DNA from 4 places in the Agrobacterium sp. K11 genome. Region 4 is predicted to be linked to each of the others. Evidence: riboswitches for the same ligand, from Rfam matches in the RefSeq annotation. Region 4 holds a riboswitch; each other region holds the start of a gene.
The links. A riboswitch is a leader RNA that binds a small molecule or an ion and turns the genes downstream of it on or off. The one in region 4 is predicted to bind cobalamin.
Positions count from the first base shown of each region.

Region 1: it holds a riboswitch for cobalamin, as region 4 does, so the genes downstream of both, AC5SEO_RS05875 (CbtB domain-containing protein) here and AC5SEO_RS02545 (ABC transporter substrate-binding protein) in region 4, are expected to answer to the same signal.
Region 2: it holds a riboswitch for cobalamin, as region 4 does, so the genes downstream of both, AC5SEO_RS19120 (DUF1852 domain-containing protein) here and AC5SEO_RS02545 (ABC transporter substrate-binding protein) in region 4, are expected to answer to the same signal.
Region 3: it holds a riboswitch for cobalamin, as region 4 does, so the genes downstream of both, bluB (5,6-dimethylbenzimidazole synthase) here and AC5SEO_RS02545 (ABC transporter substrate-binding protein) in region 4, are expected to answer to the same signal.

Region 1 is NZ_JCAHRB010000003.1:139,687-144,554, reverse strand. It holds gene AC5SEO_RS05895 (helix-turn-helix transcriptional regulator) at 1-92, opposite strand, end outside; gene AC5SEO_RS05890 (LysE family translocator) at 226-855, shown strand; gene AC5SEO_RS05885 (c-type cytochrome) at 971-1,405, shown strand; gene AC5SEO_RS05880 (c-type cytochrome) at 1,492-2,412, shown strand; cobalamin riboswitch at 2,504-2,728, shown strand; gene AC5SEO_RS05875 (CbtB domain-containing protein) at 2,895-3,077, shown strand; gene AC5SEO_RS05870 (CbtA family protein) at 3,089-3,805, shown strand; gene AC5SEO_RS05865 (hypothetical protein) at 3,810-4,124, shown strand; gene AC5SEO_RS05860 (type 1 glutamine amidotransferase family protein) at 4,230-4,796, opposite strand; gene AC5SEO_RS05855 (GNAT family N-acetyltransferase) at 4,818-4,868, opposite strand, start outside.
Region 2 is NZ_JCAHRB010000010.1:160,152-165,019, forward strand. It holds gene AC5SEO_RS19115 (methionine synthase) at 1-770, opposite strand, end outside; gene AC5SEO_RS19120 (DUF1852 domain-containing protein) at 795-1,772, opposite strand; cobalamin riboswitch at 1,877-2,089, opposite strand; gene AC5SEO_RS19125 (hypothetical protein) at 2,867-4,147, opposite strand; gene AC5SEO_RS19130 (glycosyltransferase family 2 protein) at 4,267-4,868, opposite strand, start outside.
Region 3 is NZ_JCAHRB010000011.1:150,104-154,971, forward strand. It holds gene AC5SEO_RS20565 (NAD+ synthase) at 1-119, shown strand, start outside; gene AC5SEO_RS20570 (VOC family protein) at 268-645, opposite strand; gene AC5SEO_RS20575 (TolB family protein) at 838-1,668, shown strand; cobalamin riboswitch at 1,797-1,982, shown strand; gene bluB (5,6-dimethylbenzimidazole synthase) at 2,081-2,797, shown strand; gene AC5SEO_RS20585 (DUF2865 domain-containing protein) at 2,867-3,967, opposite strand; gene AC5SEO_RS20590 (NADP-dependent malic enzyme) at 4,103-4,868, opposite strand, start outside.
Region 4 is NZ_JCAHRB010000002.1:177,550-182,417, forward strand. It holds gene AC5SEO_RS02530 (2-hydroxyacid dehydrogenase) at 1-108, opposite strand, end outside; gene argE (acetylornithine deacetylase) at 133-1,257, opposite strand; gene AC5SEO_RS02540 (GNAT family N-acetyltransferase) at 1,469-2,347, shown strand; cobalamin riboswitch at 2,387-2,622, shown strand; gene AC5SEO_RS02545 (ABC transporter substrate-binding protein) at 2,788-3,819, shown strand; gene AC5SEO_RS02550 (FecCD family ABC transporter permease) at 3,816-4,844, shown strand; gene AC5SEO_RS02555 (ABC transporter ATP-binding protein) at 4,841-4,868, shown strand, end outside.

The DNA of each region.
Region 1 (4,868 bases), on a different contig from region 4:
TCCAGTGCCTCGGCAATGGTCTGCGCGGTGATCGGCCTGCGCGCCACCCGCAGGATCTGGATGATCTCGAACAGTCTCGATGCCTTGCGCATTGCCGTTTTTCCCGGTGGTTTCCCAACGCAACTGACACAACGCTGTCAGTTGGCTTTTCCTATAAGCAGCAAAACACATTGAGAAACATGAGTTTTCCCGAATGTGTCGAAAACTGTTTTGGGAGATACTGACATGAGTTACGCCGAAAATCTCTGGCTTTTCTTTCTGGTCCTGTTCGGCATCATCATCCTGCCGGGCATGGATATGCTGTTCGTGCTGGCAAGTGCGTTGACGGGTGGCAAAAGAACCGGGCTTTCCGCCGCAAGCGGCATGAGCGCCGGCGGCATGGTGCATTCACTTTACGGTGCATTGGGCGTCGGCATGCTTGCCGCCTGGATGCCGTCGCTGTTCCTGCCGCTGCTGGTCGCCGGCGCCGCTTACATGGTCTGGATCGGCGTCGGCCTGATGCGCAGCGCTATCACCGTCAATGGCGATGATGCGCAGGCGAGCGCCTCTGTCAGAAAGGCGTTCTGGCGGGCCGTGCTCACCTGCCTTTCCAATCCGAAAGCCTATCTCTTCATGATGGCGATCTATCCGCAATTCCTCAAACCCGACTATGGTCCAATCTGGATGCAGGGGCTGGTAATGGGCGCGATGGTGGCCATCACGCAGTTCACGGTCTATGGCGCTCTGGCGCTGACGGCGGATAAAAGCCGGGCATGGCTCGTTTCCTCGCCTGCCGCGACGATTTTCATCGGCCGCGCCGCCGGTTTCATGCTGATTGCCGCAGCCCTGGTTACGCTTTGGGAAGCACTCTCCTAGACTTCTGTTTTCTTGGGGAAATTCACTGCAATGTGACTTCTTTTCGCCATGCGGAAAGGGCATCCTCGCGCCGTTATCGCGCGTTCGGCATCTGCCGGAATCAAGGAGAGAGTGTATGAAACTGAAAACCATCGCGGCGGCCATGCTTTTCGGCTGTCTTTGCGCCGGAGCGGTCTACGCTGCCGGCGAAGTCGAAAAACGTGAAGGCATGATGAAGCAGATCGGCGGCTCCATGGGGGCGCTTGCTGCCATCTCCAAGGGCCAGAAGCCTTATGACGCCGAAGCCGTAAAGGCTGCCGTGACGACCATCAGCACCAACGCCAAGGCTTTCCCCGACCAGTTTCCCCCGGGCAGCGAGACCGGCAGTGCTGCGGCACCCGCGATCTGGGAAAATTTCGATGACTTCAAGTCCAAGGCCGCCAAGCTCGGTGCCGATGCGGACAAGGTCCTCGCCAGCCTTCCCGCCGATCAGGCAGGCGTCACCGCCGCCATGCAGACCCTCGGTGCCGATTGTGGTGCGTGCCACCAGACCTACCGTCTGAAGAAGTGATCCTAATAAGAACGCCGCTTCCCGGCGGCGTTTTTTTCAGCGGGAATGACGCCTGATCTCATCAGGTGATAATGGGGAGAGGGGTCATGGCCTCCATTTGGACGAAGCTCGCGGGCGGGATCGCGGTGGCGGCCATTGCCGGTTTCGGCATTTTCGCCTGGGTGACCGCGCCTGTGCGTCAGGCACCCAGCCACTGGGTGAGCCTTGGCGAGCCGGACCTTGCCAATGGCGAAACGCTGTTCTGGGCGGGCGGCTGCGCAAGTTGCCATGCGGCACCAGATGCCAAGGGCGATGCGCTTTTGACGCTTTCGGGCGGGCAAGCGTTGAAAAGCCCCTTCGGCACCTTCCATGTGCCCAATATTTCCTCCGATCCGCAGCATGGCATTGGCGGCTGGACGCTTTCGGAATTCGGCGATGCGATGACGCGCGGCGTCGGCAAGAACGGCGAACATCTCTACCCGTCCTTCCCTTACGCCTCCTATGCCCGCATGACGCAGAAGGACATCAACGATCTCTTCGGTTATTTGCGGGTTCTGCCCGCCAGCCAGAATGACGCGCCGGATCACGAACTGCCGTTCCCCTTCAACATGCGCATGGCATTGGGCGGCTGGAAATTCCTCTATTTCGATACATCCGCGCCACCCCGCGTCGAGCTTGCCGATGCCAATGCCGAATTGCTGCGCGGCCAATATCTGGTGGAAGGCCCGGGCCATTGCGGCGAATGTCACACGCCGCGCAATGCGCTTGGCGGTTTTCTCGATGGCAAATGGCTGGCCGGTGGTCCAAATCCCGAAGGCGAGGGCCGCATTCCCGATATCACCCCCGGCTCGCAGAGCGTCGGAAGCTGGGAGGCGGCCGATATTGCCAACTATCTGGAAACCGGCTTCACCCCGGAATTCGACAGCGTCGGCGGCTCCATGGTCAAGGTGCAGCAGAATATGGCGCATCTGACGGCCGAAGACCGCAATGCGATCGCCGCCTATCTGAAGGCCATCCCGGCACGGTAGCCCTTTGCCGTCATGCCGGACTTGATCCGGCATCCAGCCGCGGCGCGCAATTCTCACGCCGGCCTGCCATTGACTCCCACCCACACCCATCGGATAACGATCCTGTGATGGTTCCTTCCGGGCGTTCCGGAAGGTGAAAAGGGAACACGATAGGGAGACATCCTCATTCGTGGCTGCCCCCGCAACTGTGAGCGGAGAGCCTGAAACGAAATGCCACTGGTAAGCATCTCGCCGGATATGGGCGAGGGCAATGCCGGGAAGGTGTTTCAGGTTTTGACCCGTAAGCCAGGAGACCTGCCATCACGGAAATGTCCATGCCGGCGGGGTGTCCGGAAGAGCGGAATTTCAGGGTGGTGGTGCTTGAACGTGCCGCCCTGTGTCAGTCTCGTATCCCCGTGGTGAAGTGTATCGCATGCGGCTGCACGGCGTTTGCCGTTCCGCCGCGTCTAAAGGCGCGGGGTCGCGCCGTAAGAGGGGTCACCATGTCCATCAACCAGAATACGGCAAATGCCGCCGTTTCAGCAAAAACGGGCAGCTTCGCGCAATCGCTGACGGCGATCGTGCTTGGTCTGTTCGTCGTCGGTTTTGTCGGCTTTTCGCATGTGGAAGCCGTTCACAACGCCGCGCATGACACGCGTCATGCCAATGCTTTCCCTTGCCATTGAGGGGAAAAAGCATGTCGTTCTTTCGCAATATCGTTTTTACTGCCGTCCTCGTCGGCATCGTTGGCGGCTTCGCCGTTTCGGCCATGCAGGCTTTCGGCACCACGCCGCTGATCCTGAAGGCGGAAACCTATGAAAATGCCGGTGGCGAAGCGCCCCACAGCCATGATGCTCCGGCCACGACCGGCGCTGCCGTTCCCGCGCACGAACATAACGAGGAAGCCTGGTCTCCGGCCGACGGCTTCGAGCGCACCGCCTATACGGTCGCCGCCAACGTGCTGACCGCCATCGGTTATGCGCTGGTGCTGACCGGCCTCATCTCGCTGCGCGGCACCGATGCCGGCTGGCGCGAAGGCCTTTTGTGGGGTGTGGCCGGTTTTGCCGCCGTCATGCTTGCGCCGATGATCGGCCTGCCGCCGGAACTGCCGGGCAGCCCGGCGGCCGCGCTTGAGGCGCGTCAAATCTGGTGGCTTTCGACGGTTGCGGCGACCGCAGGCGGCATTGCGCTGATCGCATTCCGCCGCGAACCCTGGGCAATCGTGCTCGCACTGGTGTTGATCGTTGCTCCACATGTGGTGGGCGCGCCCCTGCCGCCGGAAGGTGAACATGCGCTGGCACCGCTGCCGCTGGAACGACAGTTCATCGTCGCCGCCACCGTGACCAGCTTTGTCTTCTGGGCCTTGCTCGGAACATTGAGCGCGTTTTTCCTGAAGCGCTTCCAGCAGGCTTGAAACCATGCAGGGCGCAGCCGAATGGAGTGAGGAACTCGATGCGCTGCGTTTTGCCGTTCCCGGTCACGGCGCTTTCTGCGCCGTGCATCGCCTTGCTTTCAAGGCAGTCCTTGGCGTCAGCCCGGAACGGGAAGCGGCGCTCGCCTATTTTCATGAGAATGAGGCTGCCTTTACGGCCGCAGCCCTTGCCAAGATAAAACGCTCGGCTTTGCCGGCCGGTCGCAGTCTGCATCTCAACAGCCGCGATATCCGCCGTGCGATTGCGGGGGAGGGCGGGGATGTCGCGCCCCGTGTCTGCCGGGTGCTTGATCGGGGGTGATTTGTGATGGTCTCGCGGCTTAACTTCTCCACCACCCTCATTCCTGTGACAAGCACAGGAATGACGATGAGAGGATCCGCAAAACTCTCGATGCCAAGGTGAGCCTCACCGGTGCTCCGCCGCAAAAACCTGAAGTTCCGCCTCGGCTTCCGGACCAAAGAGGCCGAGGTGTTTCAGAATTTCCACTGCGAAACTGACGGGTGCACTGCCGGCTGCGGTTACGATGCCGCCATCGCTGACCGCCTTCGGCTGGTCGCGATAGAGCGCTTCGCCGCGATAGGACGGATAGGCCTTGTGAGAGGCGAGCGAATTGCCGGTATGGGCGACGTCATCAAGGGCGCCCGTGCCTGCAAGCGCGCTGGCAGCCGCGCAGATGCCGGCAACCAACCGGCCCTTCTCGCGAAACCGCTGTACCAGCCCGCCAAGATCGACAGCCGTTCCCTTTTCCCAACTGAGGCCGCCGGGAATGACGAGCGCATCGATGTTAGCAGGATCAAGTGCATCATAGGATGTGTCGGGCGTAACGTTGAGCCCGCCCATTGAAACCACGGGCCGGCCGTCCGGGGTTGCGTAAACGATCTCGACGCCGAGATAGCCGCGCGCGGCGGCGGCAAGCAGCGCCGGTTCCCAGTCCGCAAAATCCTGCGCAAGCGCAATGGCAATCCGTGTCATGACCGTCTCCAAAGGTTGCAATCAGGCGATAGACTGCATGTAGCGCATGCCGGTGACCGGGCGCGGCGCGAA
Region 2 (4,868 bases), on a different contig from region 4:
GAATTGTGGCATTCGAGGGAGATCATACCGATGCCGGATTTCTGCAGCTTGGGGAGAGTTTCCTCATACTGCCGCCATTCTGACCCGAGTGTCTTTTTCCAATCCGTATTGGCCTTTATGCCGTAACCGTAGCAGATATGGACGGCGGTCTCGCACTTCAGCCCTTCAATTGCCCTGTCCAAAGTGGCAACACCCCAGTCATTCACATCGTCAAAGAAAACGTTGAAGGCAGGTTCGTCGAACTGGATGATATCGACGCCGGCAGCCTCCAATTCCTTTGCTTCCTCGTTGAGTATCCCGGCAAATTCCCAGGCAAGCTTTTCACGGCTCTTATAATGGCCGTCAAAGAGAGTATCGATCATCGTCATCGGACCCGGCAACGCCCATTTGATGGGTTGTTTGGTCTGCTGGCGCAAAAACTTGGCGTCTTCGACGAACACGGACTTCTGGCGAGACACGGCGCCGACGACTGTTGGGACACTCGCATCGTAGCGATCGCGAATTCTGACTGTCTCGCGTTTTGCAAAATCGACCCCGTCGAGGTGCTCGATGAAAGTCGTGACGAAATGTTGGCGTGTTTGCTCGCCATCACTGACGATGTCGATGCCGGCCTGTTGCTGATCGTCCAGTGAAAGGCGCAGGGCATCTCTCTTGCCTTCCAGTAATTCCTCGCCCTCCAGCTTCCAGGGCGACCACAGTTTTTCGGGGTGCGCAAGCCAGGAGGGTTTCGGCAGGCTGCCAGCCGTCGATGTGGGGAGAAGTTTCTTCACGATGGGACCTCTTCTAAGTGATGCTCAGGCGGGGCGGTGAGCAAACAATTGCTCAAGGACGGCGCGGTATGGCTTGATGAAGTGTTTTTCGGTGAACTTACCCTGATCCACCGCCAAGCGATTTCGTTCGTCGCGATCGTAAATGACCCGGGTCAGCGAATAGTCCTGGTGCTTCAGGTTGGGCTGGTAAAATGTCCCGGCTGCTGCGTTCGCATTGTAGATTTCGGGGCGATAAATTCTCTGAAACGTTTCCATCGTGCTGATGACGCCGATTAGCTCAATATTGGAGTAGTCGCCCAGCAAGTCCCCAACAAAGTAGAAGGCCAACGGCGCAACGCTGCCTGCAGGCATGAAGTAGCGAACCTGCAATCCCATTTTCCCGAAATACTGGTCGGTGGACGAGAACCCATTCTGCCGGTATTCGACGCCCATCACGGGGTGATGATTTTCGGTCCGGTAATAGGTCTTGCTGGTCGAGGCGCTGATGCAAATGACCGGCGGCTTGCGAAAGTACGAGCGGTAGGCATCCGACCGCAGAAAAGACTTGAACAGGTTTCCATGCAGGTCGCCGAAGTCGGCCGGAATGCTGAAGGCAGGAACGCTCTTGTTATGCTCCGGCAGGACAATGCTGAAGTCGTAGTCTCGCACATAGGAGGAGAAGTTATTCCCCACAATGCCGTCGATACGCTCACTGGTTTTGTGATCGATGATCGTCGTCTTCAGTATCTCGATGAGGGGAAATTTTTCACCTGCGACATCGAAGCTCATGTCGACCGAAATGATCTCCAACTCGACCGAGTATCGGTCCGATTTGGGATTATCCCAGTGAGCGAGGGCGTTGAAGCGGCTGTCGATCATGCGCATGACATTGCGCAGGTTTTCCTGCCGCTTTTCGCCCCTGGCCAGATTGGCGAAATTGGTGGTGATGCGCGTATTTTCTGAAGGACGATAGGTTTCATCGAAGGGTACGCTCGTGATCGTAAAAATGCAGGTCTGAGACATGTTGTGCCCCTATAAAGTTGGGGGGCATGGGTCTGCGGACGCATAGCAAGACGGGCCGCGACAATGCAGCCTTTGCTACGGCACACTGGGACACCCCGCCCGTGGACGTTATTTCACCAAAGGCAGGTCTCCTGGCTCACGGATCATCACTTCCGTCCGTCTTCCCGGGGTAAACCAGTGACATATTGGACTTCAGCTCGCCGCTTACAGTTGCGGGGGCAGCGTCGGCTTTTCCGCATGACACGGAGCACCGACTTCCCTCTTAGCCCCGGCACGTTGCGTGCAACGACTGGGGAACCTTAGGCGTGACGACCATATTGTAAGCCACGTCATCGGTCAACATCACATAACGATATCTTTATGTCCTTAAGTCTACGTTTCCATTGTCGGTTCCGACCGAGTAGGTTGCATTCGGCGTTGTCAGGCGATTCTTACATACGCGGACCTGGCCGTGGCAAACTAAAGATGAATCGTCGACTGTCGGTTCGATTCCGACAAGCGCAGGTAAGCATGCGTGATGACAGCTTCCGGGAAATAGTAGACGTCTCGCGCCACGCAGTTGAAAGGATCAGACCACACCACGAACAGTTCCTGGCGCGGGAGCAGCCTGGTGAAACCGGAGGCGCGCATGATTTCGGCTGCCACAGGCGTTTCAACGAAGCGGCCCCGCTGGAGGTTGGGATGCTATTCGGACATGCCCTACTGTGCCGGCGCAGCGCTATTTAAGGGATCGGCGTTTGAATTAAATAGCGAATGAGCGAAGGCAAGCACCCTTAAATAGCGGGCCGATAACATCACGGACGCGTATCCGCGACAGCATCGCCGAATCTGTGCTCGGTCCTTCGGACCGCCGCATGTCGTTGAAGGTGCACAGGAAGTTCCGATCCGCACCGGGCATCTGACAGGTCTGGCAGTGGGCGGTATTCGGCTTCGTTGATCGTACCGTTAGGCTTGAAACACTGGAACTGCCAGTCGGCAGTCAACGTTGCGGTTTTACGCTTTTCGCCGCTTTCAGCAGCGACATGCGTCCCAGTTTTCAATCTCCGGCGCAACGGCCTGGAGCAATATCCTTCTGCTGCCGCCGAGACGAACGATTATCCCTCACAAAGACGAATACAACCGCTTTTTCTAAGAAAAGGGTTCCAGCCTTTCGCTGCAAGGATTGCCCAGGCAGTAGCCCCGACATGCGGCAACCTGAAATATTTGAAGTCGGCAAATGTCGAGGTCGGCCCGATCATCAGCCCGGTCGTCAGTTCGTCCCCGACTGTCGCGTAGATCAGGTTATCGGGAGATATTTGTGCGGCAATGGTGGCAAGCAGCGCCTCGGCCCGCTCGGCATCGCCGACCTGCTGAAATGCCAGCGCGGCCTGGGCCGTACCTTCCAGCCACACACCATCCCGATCGTCGTTAAAATCAAAACCTCCCGCAACCGCATAATGCCGATCAACCCAATGCAGAACACGCCCACTGCGGCCCCGAAACTCCGGCACGGCGAGAATGGGCCAGAGCTCGGAATCTATTCCGGACTGGCTCGAGTTGGGTGTGTCGCTTCCGGGTAGGCTGCCGACGTAAAACCGTCCCTGCTGCTCATTCCACATCGCATCAAGAAATTTGCGTGTTTTGTCCCGCATCGCCTGCCAGGCGCGCGCTCCCTCAATTTCGGCGAGCCAACCCGCAACGGCATACACATCGAGATTATGTTCCGTCGATTTCCACTCGAGTTTGGCCGGTGCAGGCTCATGACCGAATGTGCCACCTGTGTAGCCGATATCGCGGACGCCCGCCGTATGCGCATCGATCCAGCGCATGAGTTTGGTCGCTGCCTGCACATAGGACGGATTGCTTAATCGTTCACTGGCAGTGAGAAGCGCAAGTGCCGCCCAGGCCAGGTTGCCCGTTGCGCTGCCGACCTGATAGTCATCCTCGACCCACGTCTTGCTGGCCTCACTCCAGAAACCGGGCAAAAGCATAGCATCATTTTCGTTCGCAACGGGGCCGGAACGGTAGGCGTTGCGCAGGCGGCCATCGCTGTAATAGCGATCGTTGTTGACGGCGAGCAGAAGCGCATCGGCAACCCTTTTTGCCTCGGTATCGTTGCCACAGGAAAAAAGGGCAATCGTCGCCAGGGCATTGTCATAGGTGAAACCCGCATTTGAAAGAGCGGGATCAAGCGCTTTGCCGCCGAGTGCAGGCTCAAAGCTCCGAAATACGAAGGGGGTGGTGGATTCGTCCATCTTCCCAACGAGACCCGCACACAAGCTCACAGCAAGGCGGTCGCGAACTGATCCGGAACCGGTGCGCCCATCGCCAGCAGCGACCACTCCTGTTGTGAAGCAGGTCATGAGACCTGTCGCGATGATCGATTTGACAGACATGAGTTTCCCGTTTGGTGGGCGCTTTTCCAAATAACTCCGCCTCTAGCTTGCGGTTTACGTCGAGCACGGTCCCGGGTTTGGCGCGAATTGTCTTAGCTGAAGGCCCTTGCGAGTAACATCTACATGGACTTCAGGAGGTCGCCCTGTTCCGCGACATTTTCGGGCGCATTGCGGAAAAGCAGCCTCAAGATTGCACGATGCTGGTCGGCAGTGGGGGTGAGAGTGAATTTGCCGGGCGTTTGCGACACCTTCGTTGCATCGATCTGCACCCAGCCCACCTCGGGCACATACAGGCACTCTGCCTCGGCGTAAGACCGGTTGCAGTCTTCCAGGGCCGCGGTTTCGGTCGAAAGCGCCACGATCCGTACCGCCTTCACCTCGCTTGCGCACCGCAATCGGCCTTCGAAATCCACCCCGATCGGCTCTTCCTTGTCGACATGTGGTAATTCAATGCAGCAGATGAGGCTGGTGAAGGCAATCACCATGGCGACGGCCGACCAGATGAGGTTGAGACAATCTCGCGCCGAAAATTCTACAGGGGCGTCCCATGCATAAACGGCGAGCAGAACTGAAACCGCGGAGGTGACGGTGACGATTGCGAAAAATAGCGCTGTGGGCCCGTGAATGCGCACCTGTGACCGGTCACCACCTTTCTCCGTGACTTTAAAGGGACGTCCGAAGGGTTTGCGCATAGCCTGAAACAAGGTGATGGTGATGGGAA
Region 3 (4,868 bases), on a different contig from region 4:
ATCTGCTCTATCTCGCCGAATACAAACGCCGCCAATCCGCGCCCGGGGTGAAGATCACCAAGAAGAACTTCGGCCGCGATCGCCGTTATCCGATTACCAACCGTTTCAGGGACAGGTAGTCGAAGGAGGGCATGGGGGAGCTTGCTGGACCCCGAATCTAGTTCGGGGTGACGGAGTGCGGATGCTGCGGCTTCGCCATATATCGATGGCGAAGAAGCATCCTTTTCCTCCAACGGCGCGGACACGCCGCGCCGTCTCCCTATCTCGTTAAATAACCTGCCCCACATCGATGCGGTTACCATCCGGGTCTTCGAAAACGAAGGCCCGCAGGCCATAATCCTTGTCCTGCAGACTTTTGATGATGCGAAGCCCGTGGCTTTTGCAAAGCGCGTGCAGCGCGCCGGCGTCGCTGACCAGCATATGCGCCACATTGAAGGGGGCCGGTTTGTGCGTCGACTGCAATGTCAGGTGCAACTCGGCATTACCTTGTTTCAGGATCATGAAACCGACAGGGTTGCCGTTTTCGAAGGTCTTTTCGAAGCCCAGCACACGGACATAAAAGTCATGGGCCTTCTCGATATTCTTGACAGGAAGCATTGCGGCGATCCGACCGAAGCGGATGCCGTGATCGGCGATGGTGTTCATCGCGGAACCTCGGATCTGGGAGAAACGGGCAGGGGAGCGGGCGGTGCCGGAACGCTGCTGTTTTTTCCTATTTGAATTTGCAGGGCGGTGCCTGCGGCAATAGGATCATAATCACGGCGGTGGCGGATGCAAACGGAATGTTTGTGCCATTCAACGCTCCACGCCAGACGATCGACAGGCCCGGGAGGCAGCATGCGCAGTTCCATCGAAATCTTCAACATCCGCACTCGGCAGATGCGGGTGGTCTGGCAGACGCCGGAGCTGTTCGAGGCTCCGAACTGGTCGCCGGACGGGAAATACCTGCTTCTGAACTGCGACGGTCTGCTTTATCGCCTGTCACTTGCCGGCGACCCTTCGCCGGAAAAGGTCGATACCGGCTTTGCGACAATCTGCAACAATGACCACGGCATTTCGCCTGACGGTTCGCTTTATGCCATTTCCGACAAGGTGGAGTTCGGCAAGAGTGCCATCTATCTGCTGCCTTCGACGGGCGGAACGCCGCGTCTGATGACTAAGAACCTTCCGTCCTACTGGCACGGCTGGTCGCCGGACGGGAAAGGTTTCGCCTATTGCGGCATTCGCGATCAGGTTTTCGATATTTATTCCATGGACATAGACAGCGGTGTTGAGACACGCCTTACCCATGGTGAGGGCCGCAATGACGGGCCGGATTATTCGCCGGATGGAGAATGGATCTATTTCAACTCCAGCCGCACCGGCCAGATGCAGATCTGGCGCGTGCGGGTGGATGGCTCGGCCGTCGAGCGTATCACCGACAGCGCCTATGGCGACTGGTTCCCGCATCCGTCCCCCAGCGGTGACAAGGTCGTCTTCGTCTCCTACGACGCCGATGTCTTCGACCATCCGCGCGACCTCAACGTGCGCGTGCGGCTGATGGATATGGATGGCGGCAATGCCGAAACGCTGTTTGACCTTTTCGGCGGGCAGGGAACGATGAATTCCCCCAACTGGTCACCGGACGGGGATGAGTTCGCTTATGTGCGGTATTTTCCTGTTGGGTGATGCGGTAGGGAGTGCTTCAGCTGGCGCGCGTCTGCGCGGCGGCTGAAGGCCGCAATACGCCGGTGAGGTGGCCACGGTCACATTGCCGCATCGCTGCGCAAGATACTTGTATTTGCAATCTTTGTTGCTCATAAGCTTCTTCGTCAGGTGCCTGCCCTTTAGGGCGGGAGAATCGGGAATCCGGTGCAAGACCGGAACGTGCCCAGCGCTGTGAGGCGGATGCCCTTTTTCTTGATGCCACTGAATCCATTCGGGAAGGCGAAAGTGGGCGGATGAAGCCGAGTCAGAAGACCGGCCTGACAGGATAGACCAGACCGCGTGGACGGCGGCAGGTTGTTGCAGCAGCGCGTCGTGCAGGCGAAAACCGGAGCCGGTTTTCGTGGCGGCGCGCCAGCATTGTTGGGGATAGACGATGCCGACCGATCCACTCGCGACCAGTTCGCTCGACGCAAATGCATTCGATCACGCGCTTTCGCCCGCCTACCCGTTTTCCGAGGGGGAGCGAGAGGCGATCTACCGTGCCATCGAAACCCGCCGTGATGTGCGCGACCAGTTCCTTCCGGATCCATTGCCGGAAGATGTGGTCGAGCGCCTGCTGAAGGCGGCGCATTCCGCGCCCTCGGTCGGTTTCATGCAGCCGTGGAATTTCACGCTCGTCACTGACGGTGCGGTCAGGCAGGCAGCCTGGGTTGCCTTCAGCCGCGCCAATGGCGAGGCGGCGGCGATGTTCGAGGGGGAGCAGCAGGCGCTTTACCGCAGCCTCAAGCTTGAGGGCATCCGCAAGGCGCCGCTCAGCATCTGCGTCACCTGCGATCCGACGCGTGGCGGCAAGGTGGTGCTGGGCCGTACCCACAATCCGCGCACCGATGTCTATTCCACCGTCTGCGCCATCCAGAACCTCTGGCTTGCAGCGCGCGCCGAAGGCATCGGCGTCGGCTGGGTCAGCATTTTCCACGATAGCGACATTCGCACCATTCTCGAGATTCCCGACCACATCGAGATCGTCGCCTGGCTATGCCTCGGCCGCGTCGATACACTTTATACCGAGCCGGAACTGGCGGTGAAGGGGTGGCGCCAGCGCGTGCCGCTGGAGGAGCTGGTGTTTCGCAATCGCTGGGGTGGACGGTAAAGAGAAGACGCGACCGTCTTGTGAGTGAGACAGAGCGTTGCCAACTCCATACCGTGTGCCTGATGGGAGCTATTGCTGCGGCTGAATGCCCTTCAGCGCCGGGTTCTTCAGGTCGATCCGGCCTGTCTGGTCGGGCAGGAATTTAGGGCCGATGACGCGGACCCTGCTGTTGTTCGGGTCATAGTCGCGTTCCGGAACCGGTTGTTCCGGCGGCTTTGCGGCCTGCTGCAGTTCGGTGGGTTTTTTGGAGGTGTCACCTTGCGGTGATGGAATGGTCGTGATGCTTGAATAGGGTTTCTCAGCTTCCGGCCGCGCAGCCTCCTGCTGCTTCATCTCCTCGTGATAGGCGGCCATGTTGCAGGCGCAGCCTGGGGCTTTGGTTGAGGCATTTCGATAGGCAAAGGCGGTCGGCAGGTCCTTATAGGGCTTTCCTGTTTCAGCCGAGACCATGTCAGCCGTTTCCTGCTCCGTCATGGAGTGGAAATAAAGCTCCGTCTGCGTACCCGGACACATTTTCTGGCATTGTTCGGCCTGCGCACGGAAATCGAGCGGCGAGGCATTGGAAGCGATGGGGAAGAACGAGCCGTCGCAGGTGCGCACGCACAGCGTCCTGAGCCCGCCTTCAGCAGCGGCATTGGGGTAGGGCGAAAGCCCTGCCTGTCCCGGCGGATTGCTCTGTTCGCCGAAGGCGTCGGGGTAACGTGTCACATCGGGTGCCGTCGGCTGGCGCGCTTCCGTTTCCGGAATGGCGCTGCAGCCATTGGCGTCGAGTGCGGCGAGAATGCGCTGGCGTCTGATGTCGCTATCATCGCTGCCCTGGGCCGCCATGGCATAGTCGCGGTCACGGATGATGGCATCGCGTTCGCTCTGCGCATCCGCCATCGCGTCGCTGATCTCTGCGCAGAGTTCGGCATTCGGGCTGCCATAAACGGTGACGCTTGCGGATGAACAGCCGTAACGGCGCAGATCGTTCCTGATCCTGCGGATCTCGATGTTCTGGCGGGTGAGCGCATTGGCGTAACGCCGTACCTCGGCGGTGTTGCCGATGACACGCGGCGGTTCGCGCAGCTGCGCATAAAGCGTATCGCAGACCTGATCCGCGAAAGCAGCGGCCGGGGCGATGAAAACAAGGGGAAGCAGGAGGCCGATAATGCTGCGGCGCCGGGTCAATGGTGCGATCCGTTCGATGTCCCCGGCCGGTGGCGAGGGTGTTATGCTTCGGGAAATCCGTGTTTCAGGAAGATAACATAAGCTGTTGCCGCAATGCGGCAACAGCATGTTCAAAACTGCGTTAATACGCCTTCATCACACCGAAGGGTGCGATGCCTGCACGACGGCAAAGGCCGCCATGTTGACAACGCCGCGCGAGGTGACGCTGGGCGACAGGATATGGGCGGGAAGAGCCGTGCCAAGCAGGATGGGGCCGACATGCAGGCCCTCCGTCAGCGTGCGGGTGACGCCGAGCGTGATGTTTGCGGCATCGAGGTTCGGGAAGACCAGCAGGTTCGCTTCGCCGGTCAGCACGCTGTTGGGCATGGCGCGCTTGCGCAGCGCTTCCGAAAGTGCCGAGCCGCCCTGCATTTCGCCGTCCACTTCCAGTTCGGGTGCCGCTGCCTGCACGATCTTCAGGGCGCGGCGCATCTTGCGGGCGCTTTCCGAATCGCGCGACCCGAAATTGGAGTGGCTGGCGAGCGCGATCTTCGGCGTGATGCCGAAGCGGCGGATTTCCTTTGCCGCGAGAATGGCCATTTCGGCCACTTCTTCGGAGGTCGGATCGTTGTTGACGAAGGTGTCGGTGAGGAACAGCGCGCCCTGCTGGGTGATGAGCAGGCTGAGGCCTGCGAAAGAGCGAACGCTTTCCTGCTTGCCGATGATCTGGTTCACGTCGCGCAGGTGCCGGTCGTAGCGGCCTTCCAGACCGCAGATCAGCGCATCCGCCTCACCACGCTTCACCGACAGCGCGCCGATGACCGTGGAGTTGGTGCGCACGATGGTGCGGGCCGCCTCCGGGTTGATGCCGGCGCGGCCGACCAGGGCGAAATAATCATCGACGTAGTCGCGGTAACGCGGA
Region 4 (4,868 bases):
ATCGACAGTTGATGCATCCATCGAAAACGGCAGGTCAGGCAGTTCTGCAGCTAGAGCCTGCCGGAAAATCTCGCCGCGCTTGGCGTCGGAATTGAAGAGAAACGTCATCTGAAATCTATGCTTCCCGAAGGTTCAAGCCGTACAGCGGCTTGCGAGTGTTTCCAGCATCGACTGGCAGGCCGATAGTTCGCCCGTCGTTATGAACTCGTCCGGCTTGTGGGCGCGACCGATATCTCCTGGTCCGCAGATGATGGCGTCGATGCCCGCCGCCTGGAACAGCCCCGCCTCCGTGCCGTAGCTGACGGCGGCGAGACAGGGGGTGCCGGTCAATTCCTCCAGAAGCAGAACAAGCGGAGCATTGGCTGCAAGCGAAAGCGCCGGATAATCGCTCATAGGCGTCCATTCGATATCGACACCCTTTGCTGCAAGAGCCTCGACGCTTGCGCGAACCGGCCCGAGCAGTTCAAGCGGAGATATGCCGGAAATCGCCCGCGCTTCCAGCTCGATGGCCGAGAAATCGGGGATGATGTTGATCGCCTGGCCGCCCTTCATCGTGCCGATCTGCAGCGAGGAGTAGGGTGGCTCGAAAGTCGCTTCAAAAGGGCCTTTCGTCAACTCATGTGCCGTCTCCACGGCCTTTGCCATGATGCCGGTCATCAGGTGAATGGCATTCACCCCCTGATCAGGCCGGGACGAATGGCCGGAACGACCACGGATGGTAATGCGAGCTGCTGCTTTACCCTTGTGCGCACGAACCGCCCGCAAATTGCTCGGTTCGCCGATAATTGCGCCGGCCGGTGCGGCGCACAGTTCAGGCAATCTGGCGAGAAGGTGCGGAACGCCACGGCAACCCGCCTCCTCGTCATAGGAAAAGGCGATATGCACGGGACGTTTCAGCGCCGTGCGCGAAAATGCAGGCGCCGCGGCGAGAACCGTGGCCAGGAAACCCTTCATGTCGGTGGTTCCGCGCCCGTAGAGACGATCATTTTCCGCCCGCAGTGTAAAGGGATCGGAAGACCATTCCGGCTCGCTGGCGGGTACGACATCCATATGGCCGGACAAAACATAGCCGGCGCGATCGGCCGGGCCGAAGGTGGCGAAGAGATTGGCGCGGTCGCCCTCCGGTCCCGCAAGCAGCGATACTTTCGCGCCGTGGCTTTCAAGATAATCGGCGATCCAGCCGGCAATATCGCCATTGGCGGTTCCAACGACCGACGGGAAACCGACGAGACGCTCAAGGATTTCGATTGCGTTCAATGGTCGTCTCCGCTGACCGGATTGTCATCCCGAAAGCTTAGAATGGACTGCGACGTTTATCTGCTGAAATGCGAATGATTTCGGTAGATTGTTGTGACCTTCCAGTGCTTTCAGAAAATTCGTGCTGGCGTAACCGGCTACCGTCGGATGTCGTGGGCTAGGCCGGGATCGGATGAAGGTTGTGAGCCGTAGGGGAAGAGGGCCGTTGGTTATGGACCTGCTCAAAGTCGATAGTTTCGAGTTGCGGACCGTGGATATCGCGGACGTGGCTGCCGATCATCTGCATGCACTCTCCATGGCCGTCGGATGGCGATATCACGCGAATGAATGGTGTTTTCTGCGGCAATGCGGCGTGGGTCTCGCTGCGCTCGATGAGATCGACCGTGTTGTCGCAACCGCGATGCTCTTTCCCTATGATCAGGGGTTTGCGACGCTTGGCATGGTCATTGTTTCCCCCCGTTTGCAGGGGCAGGGCGTAGCACCATGGCTTGTGCAGAAACTTGTCGCGAAATTCCCCACTGTCTCCCTGCGGTTGAACGCGACGGGAGCGTCGCGGCGGTTGTTTTCAAGGTTGGGTTTTGCCGGTGATACGGAAAAAGTATATCTGTTCCGGGGAAGGGCGAATTGCCTTTTCGAGATACCGCCGCCCGGCAGAAAACAACGAATAGAGCCGTTATCCGCAGGTCATCTGACTGATGTGGTGGAACTAGACCGGGCGGCTTTTGGCGTTTCGCGCCGGAACGTTTTGCAGCGACTTTTGACGCAGAATGCGGGTTACGGTGTGTTTGAGGCAGACCGTCTTACCGCTTTTGCGCTGCGCCGTGCGGCGGGGCGGGGCCACATTATCGGTCCGGTCGTTGCGGGTGCGGACATGGATGCGATTGCGCTTGTGAGGCGGCATTTTACCGATCTGGACGATGAGCTGGTGCGCCTCGACACCATCGGCGACAATAGTCTCTTTATTGATTTTATTGCGCAATCCGGGCTGGTGGTGATTGAAACCCTTACCGCCATGTCCAAAGACGCACCGCAACCGGCGCCTTCCGGCGCTACAAAAATTTTCGCGTTGGCGGGTCCGTCTTTGTGCTGAGCTGCGGCACTATCGCAATTGACGCCCCGGCGCTTGCCCCTTATGTCAGAAAGCGACGGTTCCTGAAGCCGAACGGCAAAGGGATTAATAGGGAACATGGTGCGGGTGATTTCTATCGCCCAATGCCGTGGCTGCCCCCGCAACTGTAAGCGGATTGCCGTTCATCCTCGTGACGCCTGAAAAGCGTCATGCCACTGCACCCTTCAAGGTGCGGGAAGGCAGATGAACGGCGCATATTCGCGAGCCAGGAGACCTGCCGTCATAATATTGACCATCGTTACGGGCGGGGATGCCCGGAAGAGGAGCTGATTATGACCTTTCCGTCCGCGGAAACGTATTTAGAGTCCCGTTCTCCATCTCCACACTTGTTGTCGCTCTGTCACTACGCGTTTTGACGCGCGGCCTGCGGATCACGCCACTTTATTTAGACTGGAGAACATATGTTTCATTTCAAACGCCTGCCGGTTTCCGCCGGTCTTCTGGCTGTCGCACTAGCGGCCTTGCCCGCCGGTGCCGCTCAGGCTGCCGAAACCACCTATCCGCTGACGATCAATAGCTGCGGCCACGAAATCACCTTCAAGCAGGCGCCCGCCCGCACAGTATCGGTCGGCCAGAGCACGACCGAGGTTCTCTATCTGCTCGGCGTGGCCGACAAGGTGGTGGGCACGGCGCTGTGGATCGGCCCGGTTCTGAAGGGTTACGAAGACGCCAATGACAAGGTGGAGCGGCTTGCCGACAATGATCCGAGCTTCGAGGCGGTGGTTGGCAAGAGGCCAAACCTCGTGACGACGCAGTTCCAGTGGCAGATCGGTCCCGAAGGCGTTGTCGGAACACCGGAGCAATTCGCCGAACTCGGTATTCCCGTTTATACCTCCCCTGCCGATTGCATGGGCAAGGACAATTCCGGCGGCGGCGATGGCGTGCGCAAGTCCGTTTTCACCATGGACCTGATCTACCAAGAGGTCCGCGACCTTGCGAAAATTTTCAACGTGCAGGATCGCGGCGAGGAAGTCGTTGCCGACCTGAAAAAGCGTGAGGAAGCCGCCCGCGCCAAGATCGCTTCGGCGAATGGCAAGATTTCAGCAGTCTTCTGGTTCTCCAGCGCCGAGCTGGATATCGATCCTTACGTGGCGGGCCGCAATGGTGCGCCGGGTTACATCATGTCCGCGCTCGGGCTGAAGAACGTTATCGAAAGCGATGAGGAATGGCCGACTGTTGGCTGGGAAACCATCGCCAAAGCCAATCCGTCCGTGATCGTTGCCGGCAAGATGGACCGCCGGCGTTTCCCCGCCGATGACGTCGCCGTCAAGCTCAAGTTCCTCGCTACCGATCCGGTTGCCAGCATCATGCCCGCCGTCAAGGCGGCCCATGTCTTCGAAATGGACGCGCAGGCGATGAACCCGACCATCCGCACGATCGAAGGCATTGAAACGCTGGCCGAGGCGATTTCCACAGCCGGTCTCGCCAAGTGAACGGTCTTTCCGTCAATCTCGGCAGGGCGGGTCTGGCTTTTGCCGCACTCGCCCTGCTGCTCGTCGCGCTGATGGCCGGTGCGGCCATCGGCGAGACTGCCATTCCATTCGACGTGGTGGCAAAGACCATTGCCAATCGTGTCTTCCATGCGGGTTATCCGCTGGAGCCGCTGGATGAGGGCATCGTCTGGAGTTACCGCCTCAGCCGCGCCGTCGTTGCCGCGTGCTGTGGCGCCTCGCTGGCGCTGGCCGGTGCGGTGCTTCAATCACTTCTGCGCAACCCGCTCGCCGATCCCTATATCCTCGGTATTTCCGCAGGCGCCTCAACCGGGGCCGTGGCCGTGGCGCTTCTGGGCTTCGGGGCGGGGTTCCTGACGATGCCGGCTGGCGCCCTGATCGGGGCTTTTGTGGCTTTTTCGCTTGTCAGCCTTCTGGCGGTGCGGGCAGGGCACGGCAACAGCGCCATCATCCTGGCGGGGGTCGCCGGTTCGCAACTGTTCAACGCCATGACGTCGTTCATCGTCACCAAATCCGCCAATGCCGAACAGGCGCGCGGCATCATGTTCTGGCTGCTGGGCAATCTTTCGGGCGTGCGCTGGCCGGATGTCTGGCTGGCTTTGCCGGTCAGTATTGCGGGTCTTGGGGTGTGCCTCTGGTACGCACGCGCGCTTGATGCTTTCGCTTTCGGCGGTCAGGCAGCAGCTTCGCTCGGTATTCCGGTGCGCCGGGTCTATGCGGTGCTGATCTCGGTTTCGGCGGTCATGACGGCAGTCATGGTGTCGCTGGTCGGTTCTATCGGCTTCGTCGGTCTCGTCATCCCGCATGCGGCGCGTATCTTCGTTGGCGTTCGCCACGGCATGTTGCTGCCGGTGACGGCGCTGACCGGTGCAATTTTCATGATCATCGCAGATATCCTCTCGCGCACCGTCATTCCGGGGCAGGTGCTGCCGATCGGCGTGATCACTGCGCTGGTCGGCGCGCCCGCCTTCGCCTTTATTCTCGGGCAGAAGAGAGGCCGGTCATGAAATTATCCGCCCACGATCTGCATT